4 regions of the Citrobacter sp. CRE-46 genome follow, and region 4 is predicted to be linked to each of the others. Evidence: predicted binding sites of a transcription regulator. Region 4 holds the regulator's gene; each other region holds the start of a gene.

Region 1 (4,215 bases), 260 kb from region 4:
AAATCCGGACATCGTAACCAACGTTTATCGTGATGATGAATGGTTTATGAATCGACATCGCCCGGACGAAATGCGCTTCTTTAAAGAAGCGGTATTTAACTATTCTCTGTTTGAACCTGCGCTACTGGAGCCTGAAGGCGTCAGCAAAGTGTTTTTTACCACCGATTCTCATGAAAGACTGCTGCCGCTGGAGCAGGCGATTAACGCCCGCTGGGGCGATCGCGTCAACGTCAGCTTCTCTACGCTTACCTGTCTGGAAGTTATGGCTGGCGGCGTGTCGAAAGGTCATGCGCTGGAAGCGGTGGCGAAAGCGATGGGCTACAGCCTGCAGGACTGCATCGCTTTCGGCGATGGCATGAACGATGCGGAAATGCTCTCCATGGCTGGTAAAGGCTGCATCATGGGCAACGCGCACCAACGCCTGAAAGATCTTCATCCGGAACTGGACGTGATTGGACTCAACGCCGATGATGCCGTGCCGCACTATCTGCGTAAACTCTTTTTGCAGTAACGTCATCGTTTGTTAGTTGACCAGTTGTCAACTAAAAACTTCGCTACAATGGGTGTACCTTTTGTTAAGAGACATCCATTGTGGCGTTACTCATCATTACCACAATTCTGTGGGCCTTTTCCTTTAGCCTGTTTGGCGAGTACCTTGCCGGTCATGTCGATAGCTATTTTGCGGTGCTGGTGCGTGTTGGGCTGGCGGCGCTGGTGTTCCTGCCATTTTTACGCACCCGTGGGCACAGCGTAAAAACGATCGCGCTGTATATGCTGGTAGGGGCCATGCAGCTTGGCATTATGTATATGCTGAGTTTTCACGCCTATCTGTACCTGACGGTTTCAGAACTGCTGCTCTTTACCGTACTGACGCCGCTCTACATTACGCTGATTTATGATCTCATGAGCGGACGTCGTCTGCGCTGGAGTTACGCCTTCAGTGCGTTGCTGGCGGTGATCGGTGCGGGGATCATTCGTTACGACCAGGTGACCAGCCACTTCTGGACCGGCCTGCTGCTGGTACAGCTATCCAATATCAGCTTTGCCATTGGCATGGTGGGCTACAAGCGTCTGATGGAAACACGGCCAATGCCGCAGCACAACGCCTTCGCCTGGTTTTACATGGGGGCATTTATGGTGGCGATAGTGGCCTGGTTCATGCTGGGTAACGCGCAGAAAATGCCTGCAACTACGCTACAGTGGGGCATCCTGGTGTTTCTTGGCGTGGCGGCCTCCGGCATCGGTTACTTTATGTGGAACTATGGCGCGACGCAGGTGGATGCGGGTACGCTGGGCATCATGAACAATATGCATGTGCCGGCCGGGCTGCTGGTTAACCTGGCTATCTGGCATCAACAGCCTCACTGGCCGAGCTTCATCATTGGTGCGGCTGTGATAGTGGCCTCACTGTGGGTACATCGAAAGTGGGTCGTTCCGCACTCCGCACAAACGGTAGGTGATCGCAGGCGTGATTCCGCGCTGAGCGAATAAACGCTTCCGTGACCGGCTGCCGTTGCTCGCCATCGCGCACGGCGGCGTACAGTCGGCTCCACAATCCATCACCCAGGGTTTTGGTTACCACCAGACCCTGGCGCTCAAAACTCTCCACCACCCAGTGTGGTAAAGCCGCGATACCCATTTTGGCTGCAACCATCTGAATCAGCAGCAGGGTGTTATCCACGCTCTTCAGCGACGGGCTAACGCCCGCAGGCTGCAGGAAATGCCGCCAGACATCCAGCCGACTCCGTTGTACCGGATAAATAAGCAGCGTCTCGCTGGCTAAATCCTCCGGGGTGATTTGCGTTTTGCTGGCCAGCGGATGGTCCGGCGCCAGGACCAGGCGTACTTCAAAATCAAACATCGGCGAGTAGTGCAATCCGCTGCGCGGCAGAATGTCGGAGGTCAACACCAGATCCAATTCATCCTGCTGTAGCGCAGGTTGCGGATCGAACGTCACGCCGGATTTAAAGTCCATTTCCACCTGCGGCCAGTTGGCACGAAAATTCTCCAGCGCGGGCGTCAGCCATTGGATACAGCTGTGGCATTCAATCGCGATGCGTAGCCGGGTTTGCTGCGGTTCGTTGCAGGCCTGCAGCGCGCGACCGATTTGCGGCAACACCTGGTTTGCCAACTGCAGCAAAATTTCGCCCTGCGGCGTAAAGCGCAGAGGCTGACTTTTACGGATAAAAAGACGAAAGCCGAGGCGTTGCTCCAGATCGCTGAACTGGTGAGAAAGGGCGGATTGGGTCTGATGCAACGTCGCCGCTGCGGCTGCCAGCGAACCACTATTCCGCAACGCCTGGAGCGTTTTCAGGTGTTTAATCTCGATCATGAAAGTCCTTCACTTCGGCATGAACAAATTGCGCTTGAGGAATATACAGTAACCGCCAATTATGGATGTGTAAACATCTGGATGGCTAAAATCCTTCGTCTTTTAAATTTATGGTGCGTTGGCTTCGTTTCCTCACCCCAGTCACTTACTTCAGTAAGCTCCTGGGGATGAGCAAACTTGCCGCCTTCCCTAAATTCAAAATCCATAGGATTTACATATAATTAGAGGAAGAAAAATGACAATATTGAATCACACCCTCGGTTTCCCTCGCGTTGGCCTGCGTCGCGAGCTGAAAAAAGCGCAAGAAAGCTACTGGGCGGGAAATTCTTCCCGTGAGGAATTGCTGGCCGTTGGCCGCGAGCTACGCGCCCGCCACTGGGATCAGCAGAAGCAGGCGGGCATTGACCTGCTGCCGGTGGGCGATTTTGCCTGGTACGATCACGTGCTAACCACCAGCCTGCTGCTCGGTAACGTTCCAGCGCGTCATCAAAATAAAGACGGCTCGGTTGATATCGATACCTTATTCCGCATTGGTCGTGGTCGCGCCCCGACGGGCGAGCCAGCGGCGGCGGCAGAAATGACCAAATGGTTTAACACCAACTATCACTACATGGTGCCGGAGTTCACCAAAGGTCAGCAGTTCAAACTGACCTGGACCCAACTGCTGGATGAAGTGGACGAAGCGCTGGCGCTCGGCCACAAGGTGAAGCCTGTACTGCTTGGGCCGGTAACTTACCTGTGGCTGGGGAAAGTGAAGGGCGAACAGTTTGATCGCCTGACCCTGCTCAACGACATTCTGCCGGTTTACCAGCAGGTGCTGGCCGAGCTGGCGAAACGCGGTATTGAGTGGGTACAGATTGATGAACCCGCGCTGGTACTGGAGCTGCCGCAGGTTTGGCTGAACGCCTTCAAACCCGCGTATGACGCGCTGGCAGGGCAGGTAAAATTACTGCTGACCACTTATTTTGAAGGCGTAACGCCGAACCTGGATACCATTACCGCGCTGCCGGTGCAGGGTCTGCACGTTGATTTCGTTCATGGCAAAGATGACGTTGCCGGGCTGCACCAACGCCTGCCTGCCGACTGGCTGCTGTCAGCCGGTTTGGTAAACGGTCGTAACGTCTGGCGCGCCGATCTCAGCGAAAAATATGCGCAAATTAAAGACATCGTCGGGAAACGTGCTCTGTGGGTGGCTTCTTCCTGCTCTCTGCTGCACAGCCCAATCGATCTCAGTGTGGAAACCCGCCTTGATGCCGAAGTGAAGAGCTGGTTTGCCTTCGCGCTGCAAAAGTGCGGCGAGCTGGCGCTGCTGCGCGATGCCCTGAACAGCGGCGATACGGCGGCAATTGTGGAATGGAGCGCACCGATCCAGGCGCGTCGTCACTCTACCCGCGTACACAACGCCGCAGTGGAAAAACGTCTGGCGGCGATCACCGCGCAAGACAGCCAGCGCGCCAACGCTTACCCGGTTCGCGCCGAGGCGCAGCGTGCCCGCTTTAATCTACCGGCATGGCCGACCACTACGATCGGTTCATTCCCGCAAACCACCGAAATTCGCGGTCTGCGGCTGGATTTCAAAAAGGGCAACCTGGATGCTGGTCACTACCGCACCGGTATCGCCGAACATATAAAACAGGCGATCGTTGAACAGGAACGTCTGGGCCTCGATGTGCTGGTGCACGGTGAAGCCGAGCGTAATGACATGGTGGAATACTTTGGCGAGCATCTGGATGGTTTTGTCTTTACCCAGAACGGTTGGGTGCAGAGCTATGGTTCTCGCTGCGTGAAGCCGCCGGTGGTAATTGGCGACGTCAGCCGCCCGGAAGCGATCACCGTGGAGTGGGCGAAGTACGCGCAGTCGCTGACCGACAAGCCGGTAAAAG
Region 2 (4,215 bases), 1.4 Mb from region 4:
CTTGCCGTTGATGTTACGCGCCGCGCGACCGATGGTCTGGATAAGTGAGCGTTCAGAGCGCAGGAACCCTTCTTTGTCTGCGTCCAGAATCGCCACCAGCGAGACCTCAGGCATGTCCAGCCCCTCACGTAACAGGTTGATACCCACCAGCACGTCAAACTCGCCCAGGCGCAGGTCACGAATGATTTCCATACGTTCCACGGTATCGATGTCTGAGTGCAGATAACGCACCCGCTCGCCGTGCTCTTCGAGGTATTCGGTGAGGTCTTCCGCCATGCGTTTGGTAAGCGTGGTGACCAGCACACGTTCGTTAATCGCCGCACGCGTGCGGATCTCCGACAGCAGGTCGTCAACCTGCGTCGCCACCGGACGCACTTCTATCACCGGATCCAGCAGGCCAGTCGGTCGTACTACCTGATCAACCACGTCATCACCGGATTTCTCCAGCTCATAGTTCCCCGGCGTCGCCGAGACGTAGATGGTCTGCGGAGCCAGTGCCTCGAACTCTTCAAATTTAAGCGGACGGTTATCCAGCGCCGAGGGCAAACGGAATCCGTATTCGACCAGGGTCTCTTTACGCGCCCGGTCGCCACGGTACATACCGCCAATTTGCGGGATAGTGACGTGGGATTCATCCACTACCAGCAGACCATCAGCCGGCAGGTAATCAAACAACGTCGGCGGCGGCTCGCCTGGACCGCGTCCGGACAGATAGCGGGAATAGTTTTCAATCCCCGAGCAATAACCCAGCTCGTTCATCATTTCCAGATCGAACTGTGTACGCTGGCTTAAGCGCTGCTCTTCCAGCAACTTGTTATTCGCCAGCAGATTTTTACGGCGGTCTGCCAGCTCGACTTTAATTTCTTCCATCGCCTGCACGATACGTTCGCGCGGCGTGACGTAGTGCGTTTTAGGGTAGATGGTATAGCGGGAAATGGTCGATTCAACCTGCCCGGTAAGCGGGTCAAACAGCGACAAACGCTCGACTTCCTCATCGAATAGTTCCACGCGCAGCGCAATGTCGTCGGATTCAGCCGGGAAAATGTCGATAACTTCACCGCGCACGCGGAAGGTACCGCGCTGGAATGCCTGATCGTTACGGGTATATTGCAGCTCCGCCAGACGACGCAGGATCGCGCGCTGGTCAATGATCATCCCCACCGTCAGATGCAGCATCATTTTAAGATACAGGTCCGGGTCGCCCAAACCATAAATGGCGGAAACCGACGCCACCACAACGACATCCCGACGTTCCAGTAGCGCTTTGGTCGCCGACAGACGCATCTGCTCAATGTGTTCGTTGACCGAGGCATCCTTCTCGATGAAGGTATCAGAACTCGGTACGTAAGCTTCCGGCTGATAATAGTCGTAGTAGGAGACAAAATATTCCACCGCGTTTTCCGGAAAGAACTCTTTCATCTCGCCATATAGCTGCGCGGCAAGCGTCTTGTTAGGCGCCAGCACCATGGTAGGACGCTGTAGGTCCGCAATCACATTCGCGATGGTGAATGTTTTCCCCGATCCCGTCACCCCCAGCAGCGTCTGATGCGCCAGACCGTCCTCCAGACCTTCTTCCAGGCGACGTATCGCCTCAGGCTGATCGCCAGAGGGTTTAAAAGCGGAATTTAGTTTGAACGGTTTACTCATGAGCAGCTACCTGAAGCAATGGGCGGGCAGGTGTGTAATTTTACTCGCAGTCGTATATTTTGCCAGTAAAATATACTGGATGAAAAAACAGTAACGCGCCAGAATATTTCTGTTACACCCGCAAAATAGCCGTGACTGCAGGCCAAAATTTGCCCCCGGACAAGATAAAACACCAGCAAAAATGTGTTATCCCCAAACCAATGCCTTTTTTAACATTTGTCAAGCCAGCCGATGAAAGTTTTATGGCAACACATGACACTTCTGCGACAGCCATTGCTTTTATCTAACTATCTGTAATTTAAAGATTATTATCTCAAGCCGTCTTTCGCATCAATTTAGTCGCAGGCCGCGTCTTCTCTCGCTTACATTGTGTTTTCTAACCCTAATACACAAGGTTATCCACAGGAATAGTGGATAACTGCTTCCAGCCCGTGTGGACTGTAGCCTGGCAAAAACACCCTGACTCTCTTTTCCGCTGGGCTAAAAAAAAATTATCGCTATTTTTTGATATTTATCAGCTAACGAGGCGGCCAGGGAGAGCCGAGATCTTGCTCGCATTTTCACCATTTTCTTGTCCGCCTACTGCAATAGCGACCAGCGTTATTTCCCGTCTCGACTCAACCAACTGATGCCGTCAAAGACAAAATGCTGAGATCGAGATAACGTCCGGTCGATGCCTGCTCAGGATCTTCTGCCAGCCAGGGAATTTCCCCCAGCCCAGGTGCCGGGATCACGCGCTTTAGCGTCGCCATGTATTCAGCATGACGTTTGCCGGGCGGCGTCACATCATTGGCTACCCATCCGGCAAGCGTCAGTCCGGCCTGCTGCACCGCCTGGGCGGTCAGAATGGCGTGATTGATGCAGCCGAGCTTAACGCCAACCACCAGAATCACCGGCAACTGTTCTGTTTTGACCCAGTCGGAAAAACTCAGCGTTGGCGAAAGCGGCGTAAACCATCCACCAGCCCCCTCCACCAGTACCCAGTCAGCCTGCGCTTCAAGCGTGCGTAACCCTGCAGACATCACGGAAGCCAGAATGGGGCGACCTTCGTCGGCGCTGATGATATGCGGCGAGGTAGGTTCAGCGAAGCAGTAGGGATTAATCGCCGCATAGTCCGCCGTCACAACGCTATTGCGCTGTAATGCCAACGCATCGCTGTTTCGCAGGCCATCAGCCGTCATTTCGCTGCCCGACGCCACAGGCTTATAGCCAACGGCGCGCAACCCCATTTGTCCCGCAGCCTGGAGCAGCGCGCAACTGGCGACAGTTTTACCGACTTCGGTGTCCGTCCCGGTGACAAAATACGTTTTAGCCACGTTGAATCACTCCTAAAAAAAGATGGTAGGTCAGCGGATATTTCCCCTGCTGACAGGGCCAGGCTAACTGTAGCTGGCGCAACTGAGCGCGCGTCAGCACACGTTGCTCGCGCCCATCATGCAAATGCGTCGCGCCAATGCCTTTTAGCGAACGCATGGCGCTCAGCGCATCATCAAACCACAGCGTGACGGCATGAGACTGGTATTCAACATCCCAGCCATACAGGGCGTTTTCCAGTTGCGCCACGGGCAAAAAACGGTTGGCGTGCTCCCGATCGTCAACCGCCTGCCAGGCCTGACGAAGTTCCGGCATCGACCCCTGCGCCAGGGTACTAAACGCCACCGTCCCGCCAGGACGCACCACCCGGTAAAGCTCGCTTAACGCGCCGCGCAGGTCGCTACACCACTGTACGGCCAGATTACTCCAGGCCAGGTCAAAGCTCGCGGTTGCCTGCGGGATGTCTTCGATATCCGCCAGCAGATAATGGTGGGCGACATCGTGACGCTGCGCTTCAGCCAGCATTTGCGACGACAGATCCAGCGCGCAGACCTCACTCCCCTGCTCACGCCAGTAACGACTCATACGTCCAGGCCCACAGCCCGCATCCAATACCTGCGAGAACGTGCCGCCATCCAGTAACGCCAGTAACGCCAGTAACGCATCGGCACTTTGACGCTGTAGCTCTGCGTGTTGCTCATAGTGGGTGGCCGCGCGGCCAAACGCGGCGGCAATCGCCCGTTTATTGACCTGCGCCATGCAACACCTCCAGTAGACGATCGATATCCTGCACCTCATGCGCCTGGGTCAGCGTCAGCCGTAATCTGGCCGTACCGGCGGGCACCGTCGGCGGGCGAATTGCTGTCACCCAACATCCCTGTTGCCGTAGGGTATCCGCCAGTTGCAAGGCTTTATGGTTATCGCCAACAATCAGCGGCTGAATAGCACTGGTTGAATTCGCCAGCGTTAAGCCCGGCGTATTCACCCCAGCGCGAAAACGCTGGATTAGCATCGCTAACTTTTCCCGGCGTTCATCACCTTCACGGCTGCGGATCACCGCCAGCGCGGCACGTAGAGCCTGAGCCTGCGCCGGAGGCATACTGGTGCTGTAGATCAGATGACGGGCAAACTGCAACAGATAGTCGGCCACGCTGTCAGAACACAGGATTGCCGCGCCGCTGACGCCAAATCCTTTGCCAAACGTCACCACTAACAGTTCGGGTTTCACCTGCTGTCGCCAGCAGGAGCCGCGCC
Region 3 (4,215 bases), 1.8 Mb from region 4:
TCAGGCCGGATACAGGCAAATTGGCCCATTTGTCGCATCACTGCATGAATGGGAGGATCTGGAGGCTTTCTTTGCGGTCTACCGGGATAATTTAGTGACAATTCTGAAGAAACCCGCCTCACGTAAAAACCACACAAACGTGCTTATGCACATTCAGGGGTACTTCCGTAATCAATTAACAATGCGTCAGCGCGGCGAGTTGCGCGAGGTGATCCTTCATTACCGCGCAGGACTACTGCCCATCCTGGCCCCGATGACGTTGCTGAAACATTATCTGGCGGAATACCCGGACGATTATCTGCTGACGCAGAATTACTTTGATCCCTACCCGCAAGAATTAGCATTGCGACTGAATGTTAATTGATCATGACTGATAAACAGAACCGAGCAGAGTGATAATTTATGTCGTGTTCGAAATCTTTAATTACCGCTCTTCGCTCATAGTAGACGTCAGCTTTACCTTTATCGGTATTGTGTATGTCTACAATTTAATCTTATTTCCCGATAAGTGTTACTTTTAACCTTCGTGAAAAAGAAACAAAATCATTCCTGCCATACAGTTTAAACAAATTGAACCATTGGTTTTTACCGAGATGATTTAGTTTGATTAATTGAGGTTTATAATGGTAGCACATTATAAAAATACCCTGATCATCATCCACAATATTGTTTTTAAGCGTTGTCATTTGGCACTGACAAACCAATTCATAAAATTCTTTCCATTTATTTTGTGTTGCAACAATGGCACCGCCAATAATATAAGAGCGATTATTAATCATGTGATCGAAAACCTGATGAAGCGTTTTGACAGTTAACCCTTTTTTTACTGTGAATAAGTTAACTTTGTTGACGTCAAAACGATAATTCCAGCGAGATAATCCATCTATTACTTGCGCATTACGACAGTAACCAAAATCAACCCATGCAACCATATTATTATTTACAAGGTTTAACTCTATTGCCTTATTTACAAAATATGTCTTCAGGTTGCAAACTAGTACGTAGTCTGAGGACCAGTATTCAGGGTTTATTAGTTGGCGAGTTTCAAGCTTATTTCTAAACTCATCATTTCTCTGGATCTGAGAAATCCTGTTTTTAATGTGTTGGAATTTTTTATTAATATCTAAGGGGATTACAACAGTACGTTTACCATTTCTAATTTTTTCTATTTTTGGTTTAAGATCGCAGGATGTAAATATAACCATGTCATTATCTAACTCAGACAAGTTTTTAAAATAATTGATGTAGGTATCAGATGTTCTCTCTAGATGAGGGGAGAAACCTTTATCACTCGTCCAGTTCCCGCGTCCTATATCGAAAAATGCTGTAACGATGGTAATAGATGAATTCATTTCTATGTAGTCCGTTTTTCAATCCAATAACCATTTGATTATGGGAAATATATTTTTGATATCTGTAATAATACGGTATTCTAACAGTATCAATATGAAGCAGGAAGCATAATGTGCTATGTAAAATGATAAATAATTGTTACCAACCGCGCAGATTGTACTTCTCCGGCAGTGAATTAAGGCGTTTAATCTGAAAGCAGCCACATATCGGCTTCTTCAAACATTTCCTGAACAGTGCGACTAATCTGTTCTTTCTCGTGCTTACTGGCGTCAGTGTTGATCGCTGGTAGAGTCAGCATCGGTTTAACCCGGACATCAGCATCTGGAAAGATTCGCTGTACTCTCTTTCTCAATTCGCCCAGAATGATCTCTTTTGCGCTTGGCAGACCATCAAAATTCCTTTTGTCATAAACGAGTTCCACGAACATTGTTACTTGCCTTTATCTGTATAAACATACAGTGCTTATACTGTGTTTTTATCTGATATACAAGGGGCGACGTCAATACGAATTGACGTCGCCTGGTGATGATAATGTAATGAGGAGAGAGAAAGAAACATAAGCATTATGATGACTCATAAATAAACTAATGCTTTCTTGGTGTTTTAGTGCCTATGTTTCTAAGATTATTATTTCAGGTGTTTATGCTCAGGCATCATTCGCAACAGGGTATTGTCCTTCTGTATGGCGTGATGAAATAATGCCGCGCCAGCATGGGCTGCAATCAGGAAATACCCTACATTTGCCAAAGTTTCATGAATAGTTTTTACGATGGCCTTTATTTCACCGTTGCTATGAAAGAAAGCGGGAATGTTTAGCCCTAAAAAATACCAACTCTTTCCGCCGTAAGCCATCGTTAAGATACCTAATAACGGTAGCGCCAGAAAAGAGACATAGAGCATGATGTGCATTAACTTAGCAGCTATTCTCTGCCAACGGGGGGGCGTAGGTATGATAGCTGGATCGTCATACTTATGTTTGAGAATTAAACGTATTATCATTAAACACCAGACAAATACCCCAGCATTATAGTGTGTTTCTTTCATCAACAGATAGGGAGTGCTGCCTTTGGGAAACCAGCCGCGAAATTCCATTGCGGCATAGGTTATCGCGATTAGCACCAAAGTTAGCCAGTGCAAGTAAATCTGAAGTCTTGAGAATCTGTTCATTATTTTTCCTCGAATGATGCGCCACCACAACCGTATCGTATTAAGCTTAACAAATCCTTATCTTCATTAAGAGATTAGGATTTGGTTATTTCTACTTCGGGTAACTCGATCATATGGTTGATTGGTGTGTTCACTGTGAGTTTGTCACGATTCATTTTTCGACGAGATTTTGTACGGGAAAACGTGTAGAGCATTGGCTGCTAATGGGTAAACGCCGAGGCTTTCAGTTCTGGCTTTGATTTCCTCAAAAGGAAGTGAAGGAGACGGTTCCCGTCCTCCCCAAAGATTGATCCCTTCCGGAATGTTGTCTCTGCCGTATTCCTCGGCTATCTCAATCGTTTTGCCATTATTAAGTTCGATGACGACGCTTTTTCCATCGACAGGGATCAGATTTCCGTCATTATCAGTAATAAATATTTTCATTTGCTCGCCTCCTGGTTATGCCTTCATATGATAGCGCATTAAATGCGCTGCAATACTGCTATTGCACTGAAAATACTCAATGATTATTTACTATTAATCAATACGTTATGATGTGATTTAGAAAATGTGATTGGTTTCATGGCGATTTATGTTGCGGTCTACCATGCTCAGTAGAGACAAACTTGACTCAGTCAATGCCTGCTTTAACGGGTTCATTTTTCGCCACAGGATATAAGAATGCGCAAAGTACCGTTAACGATACTTGCTGCGATATGTCTGTTCGTAATCGGCGTTTTTATTCTCAACATGCTGCTTTGGTATTCCTCATCGATGGAAGCTCTTGGGGAAGCACGATATGCCGCGAAAAATATGGATAACATACTTAATGAAGCTTTCCAGGCAACGGATACAGCTAAGCGCATCGCTGAAAAGAAATGCGATCTGGAGAGCCAATATCAGCTCGGAACTGAAGCCGCGCTTCGGCCTCATCTACGAACGTTGATTATTATTCGGCAAGGGAAGGTTTGGTGCACCTCACTGCCTGGTAATCGGATCCTGCTGAAGCAAATACCGTCATACCTGATACAAATTTGCTGTTGGCCCCAGCACAAAATACGGTGAATGAGATACCTGTTCTGCTTTATTAAACTCATTTTCAAACAAGTAGCATCATTATCACAATAAGTGGTGTGCATATCCGGGGCGCATTGAATGTCCCATTTAAAGGACTGTCCTATTCGTTGCGGGTGGGCGACAAAGTACTTGATTCATTGATGGAAGTGAGAATAGGGTTGAATTGGCCGTAGAAATCCTGTGTTTTTCTTTATCGTGAGATAAATCTCAGATCGCGCTATTCAAAAAATATATCCTTAGTCATGTGGTGGTTATTTGCATTTTTACATACAGCAAACGGATAACAGCATGACTGATATAGCATTTACCAGGGCACGCGATTCAAATCGTGGAGTGAAAGTAGTACATAAGAAAAAATTGGATGTGCGCAGTAACGGTAAGTACACAAACCGCGACCAACTAGCAATCGCCGCTGTTCTGTTTTTAGGCGGTATCGCCGGAGCTATTGTTTTGGCAATGTACTTAATGATGCAGGAGGGCGTTTTTCTGTACTGATTGTTTAATTTTTCTTATGTTTTATTAAGGCGTGTATTGAGTCGCTACTACCATCTCTCAGTAATGTTCAATATTATTAACCATCAATTAAGTTAAGCAGGTATTCCTGAAAATACCTGCTTAAAATATCACTTAGAACAATAC
Region 4 (4,215 bases):
GCATACGCGCTACGCGCGCCAATTTCTGGGCGATAATTTTATCTGTACCGTGTTCATCCGCCATACGACGCAGGGAAACCGACGGGGAGAAGCGGACAAAGCTGTCGCGACCCAGCCAGGACACAGCAAAGAATTTTTGTACGCCGTTCAGCATACGCAGCGGCGGGTTGACCTCGCCTTTTTCGCGCCCGGGCGCACGGCCAAACATCACCGAAACCGGCACCATCTGCACATCCAGGTCTGGATTGCTGCGATGCAAGTCGAGATAGTTATGGAATAGCTTAATAGACTCTTCTTTTGGCGTGTAATAGGTGAAGACACGTGGGCCGCCGTGAATAAACACGTAGCGCGGCAGTAGAGTTCCGTCTATCTCCAGCGGTTCCAGGGGATCCGGGAGATCGTGCGCCAGACATTGGGCGCGCAGCGTCAGCAAGTCTGCTTTGGAGTTGTACGGTAGGACGTACATAATGGGGCGAGAAGTATCGAGCCCCAATTCCGGTGCGGGTTCCGCCGGAATAGACTTGCTTTTTACCAGTACGCTTAATGGTAAATTCAGTAATTTGTAGTAAATTCGTGGCCAGCCGGACATAAACGATGTAAAGCCTCTGGTTAATAATGCAAATGCGCTGCAAGGATATCAGAAAGTTTAGTGAATTTCTGGTGTATCCGGTCATACTTCGCGCTGCTTTGCCACACCCTGAAACAAACGGGGTAACGTTACAATGACATTGACGCTAATAATGTAAAAAGGTTCTTTTTGATGGCCAATAATACCACTGGATTCACCCGAATTATCAAAGCTGCAGGCTATTCCTGGAAAGGTTTTCGCGCCGCATGGATTAATGAGGCGGCATTTCGTCAGGAAAGCGTTGCCGTTCTGCTAGGCGTTGCCATCGCCTGCTGGCTGGACGTCGACGCCATTACGCGCGTGTTGCTGATTGGTTCCGTGATGCTGGTGATGATCGTTGAAATTCTTAACAGTGCGATAGAGGCGGTGGTTGATCGTATCGGTTCCGAGTACCACGAACTGTCTGGTCGTGCGAAAGACATGGGGTCGGCGGCGGTATTGCTGTCGATTTTTGTCGCCCTGATCACCTGGGGCATCCTGTTGTGGTCGCATTTGCGATAAAGATTCCACAACTTCATCATTCTCCTGTTTTTTGTGCAGTTTGCGGTTCCAAAATCACCTTTAGCTGTATATACTCACAGCATAACTGTATATACACCCAGGGGGCGGAATGAAAGCGTTAACGGCCAGGCAGCAAGAGGTGTTTGATCTTATTAGAGATCACATTAGCCAGACAGGTATGCCACCGACGCGTGCGGAGATCGCGCAGCGTTTGGGGTTCCGTTCCCCAAACGCTGCTGAAGAACATCTGAAAGCGCTGGCGCGTAAAGGCGTGCTGGAAATTGTATCCGGCGCATCGCGTGGTATTCGTCTGTTGCAGGAAGAAGAAGAAGGTTTACCGCTTGTCGGGCGCGTTGCGGCAGGTGAGCCACTTCTGGCGCAGCAACACATCGAAGGCCATTATCAGGTCGATCCTTCACTGTTCAAACCGAACGCCGATTTTCTGCTGCGCGTCAGCGGTATGTCGATGAAAGACATCGGGATTATGGACGGTGATTTGCTGGCCGTGCATAAAACACAGGATGTGCGTAACGGTCAGGTTGTTGTCGCGCGCATTGACGACGAAGTGACGGTGAAGCGCCTGAAAAAACAGGGCAACAAGGTTGAACTCCTGCCAGAAAACAGCGAATTCAAACCCATTGTGGTCGACCTGCGCGAGCAAAACTTCACTATTGAAGGGCTGGCGGTAGGCGTCATTCGTAACGGGGAATGGCTGTAATACTCTGTTGAGTCCCTGTAGGCCGGATAAGACGTTTGCGTCGCCATCCGGCAACTCGCCCGGTGGCACTGCGCTTACCGGGCCAGGGCAACATCTTCCAGTACCTCTAACTTCTTTTCAGGCTCTATTTCATGCCTTTCTTTACCTCCTCCGACAAAGCACTCTGGCGTCTTGCCTTACCGATGATCTTCTCCAATATCACCGTTCCCTTGCTGGGATTGGTCGATACCGCGGTCATTGGTCATCTGGATAGTCCGGTCTATCTTGGCGGCGTTGCCGTTGGCGCCACCGCGACCAGTTTTCTCTTTATGTTGCTGCTTTTTTTACGCATGAGCACCACAGGTCTTACCGCCCAGGCATTTGGCGCGAAAAATCCGCAGGCACTGGCGCGTGCGCTGGTGCAGCCGCTAATGCTGGCGCTGGGGGCGGGGCTGCTTATCGCACTGTTTCGGACGCCGATTATCGATCTGGCTCTGCATATTGTCGGCGGCAGTGAAGCCGTACTGGAGCAGGCCCGACGTTTCCTGGAAATCCGTTGGTTAAGCGCCCCCGCCTCGCTGGCGAATCTGGTACTGCTCGGCTGGCTGCTTGGCGTTCAGTATGCACGGGCGCCGGTTATCCTGCTGATTGTCGGTAATGTTCTCAATATTGTGCTCGATTTATGGCTGGTGATGGGCCTGCATATGAACGTGCAGGGCGCGGCGCTGGCGACGGTCACCGCCGAATATGCCACCTTGCTGATCGGTCTGTTAATGGTACGCAAAGTCCTGCATATGCGCGGAATTTCGCTGGCAATGTTGAAACAGGCCTGGCGTGGCAATTTCCGCCGCTTACTGGCGCTTAACCGCGACATCATGCTGCGCTCGCTGTTGCTACAGCTCTGTTTCGGTGCCATTACGGTGCTGGGCGCGCGCCTGGGGAGCGATATCATTGCGGTAAATGCCGTTCTGATGACCCTGCTGACCTTTACCGCCTACGCGCTGGACGGGTTTGCCTACGCCGTTGAAGCGCATTCTGGTCAGGCCTATGGCGCACGGGATGGCAGCCAGTTACTGGATGTCTGGCGCGCAGCCTGCCGACAGTCCGGTCTTGTGGCGATTCTGTTTTCGCTGGTTTATGCCCTGTTTGGCGAGCACATTATAGCGTTGCTGACCTCGCTCCCGCAGATTCAACTGCTGGCCGATCGTTATCTTATCTGGCAGGTGATTTTGCCGCTGGTTGGCGTCTGGTGTTATTTGCTGGACGGTATGTTTATCGGCGCAACACGGGCTGCAGAAATGCGCAACAGCATGGCCGTTGCCGCCGCGGGATTCGCATTAACGTTACTGGCTTTACCGCTGCTGGGTAACCACGGTTTGTGGCTGGCACTCACTGTGTTTCTCGCCCTGCGCGGGCTTTCACTGGCCTTTATCTGGCGACGTCACTGGCGCAACGGGACGTGGTTCGTTGAAGCCTGACGGTTAAAAATTCTGAATAGTGAATCGAATGCCGAATCAGTGACTACACTTATTCTCACGTCCAGCAGAAAAGATAGCGGAGTTGGACGAGATACTCTGGCTATTCACAACCTAACGATGAGGATTTGATGATGAATAAAGACGAAGTCGGCGGCAACTGGAAACAGTTCAAAGGTAAAGTGAAAGAGCAATGGGGCAAACTGACCGACGATGATATGACGGTCATTGAAGGCAAACGTGACCAACTGGTCGGTAAAGTCCAGGAGCGTTACGGTTATGCAAAAGATCAGGCGGAGAAAGAAGTCACTGACTGGGAAACCCGCAACGATTACCGCTGGTAATTAGTCCCCTCCTGAGAGTACAAGGATGTACGCTCTCTGGCTTAGCGACCGACTTTCTTTTTCACCAGAATTGAGTGGTCATGCTGACATTCGCCTGGATGGCGACAGGCTTCAACCTCCACGCATGCCGGGCACAGCCCGTGAGCTTCAATCACGTTATGCCGCAGAGCAAAACCCATTTTTGCCGCCAGCATATGCATGATGTCTTCCACACCTTCCGCACACTCTTCTTTTACCACGCCACAGCGATCGCAAATAAACATCGCAGAACTGTGGGTCGGTTGATCGAACAGGTGACACAGCACGTAGCTGTTGGTCGATTCCACTTTATGTACAAAACCTTGTTCCAGCAGAAAATCGAGCGCACGATAAACGGTCGGTGGCTTGGCCTGCGGCTCGGTTTCCCGTAGCAGGTCGAGCAGGTCATAAGCGCTAATAGCGCCTTCCTGCAGGCTCATCAGGCGCAGCACTTCGAGGCGCTGTGGCGTTAGCCGCACGTTGCGTTGCGCACAGAGTTTTTCAGCTTGAGCCAATAACTCCTGCGTGGTGGTTTTGTCCATTTGGCGCCTC

The links. Region 4 encodes LexA, which represses DNA repair genes until DNA is damaged. Its sites were predicted from a motif close to TNCTGTATGTACATACAGNA; they were not measured.
Region 1: metR (HTH-type transcriptional regulator MetR) is a predicted target of LexA. The motif match lies at 2,364-2,383, and genes of this name have one in related genera.
Region 2: uvrB (excinuclease ABC subunit UvrB) is a predicted target of LexA. The motif match lies at 1,721-1,740, and genes of this name have one in related genera.
Region 3: AC534G_RS14965 (DinI-like family protein) is a predicted target of LexA. The motif match lies at 1,795-1,814, and genes of this name have one in related genera.

What each region holds. Positions count from the first base shown of each region.
Region 1 is NZ_CM184341.1:5,127,169-5,131,383, reverse strand. It holds gene yigL (sugar/pyridoxal phosphate phosphatase YigL) at 1-511, shown strand, start outside; gene AC534G_RS24855 (carboxylate/amino acid/amine transporter) at 592-1,491, shown strand; gene metR (HTH-type transcriptional regulator MetR) at 1,379-2,332, opposite strand; gene metE (5-methyltetrahydropteroyltriglutamate--homocysteine S-methyltransferase) at 2,568-4,215, shown strand, end outside.
Region 2 is NZ_CM184341.1:3,511,022-3,515,236, forward strand. It holds gene uvrB (excinuclease ABC subunit UvrB) at 1-1,647, opposite strand, end outside; gene bioD (dethiobiotin synthase) at 2,265-2,963, opposite strand; gene bioC (malonyl-ACP O-methyltransferase BioC) at 2,956-3,720, opposite strand; gene bioF (8-amino-7-oxononanoate synthase) at 3,704-4,215, opposite strand, start outside.
Region 3 is NZ_CM184341.1:3,068,785-3,072,999, reverse strand. It holds gene AC534G_RS14975 (YbgA family protein) at 1-364, shown strand, start outside; gene yibB (protein YibB) at 495-1,352, opposite strand; gene AC534G_RS14965 (DinI-like family protein) at 1,538-1,780, opposite strand; gene AC534G_RS14960 (cytochrome b) at 1,981-2,520, opposite strand; gene AC534G_RS14955 (hypothetical protein) at 2,665-2,943, opposite strand; partial or broken gene AC534G_RS14950 (CSS-motif domain-containing protein) at 3,181-3,707, shown strand; gene AC534G_RS14945 (hypothetical protein) at 3,865-4,071, shown strand; gene AC534G_RS14940 (Bor family protein) at 4,200-4,215, opposite strand, start outside.
Region 4 is NZ_CM184341.1:4,869,496-4,873,710, reverse strand. It holds gene plsB (glycerol-3-phosphate 1-O-acyltransferase PlsB) at 1-589, opposite strand, end outside; gene AC534G_RS23660 (diacylglycerol kinase) at 761-1,129, shown strand; gene lexA (transcriptional repressor LexA) at 1,239-1,847, shown strand; gene dinF (MATE family efflux transporter DinF) at 1,979-3,304, shown strand; gene AC534G_RS23645 (CsbD family protein) at 3,436-3,645, shown strand; gene zur (zinc uptake transcriptional repressor Zur) at 3,687-4,205, opposite strand.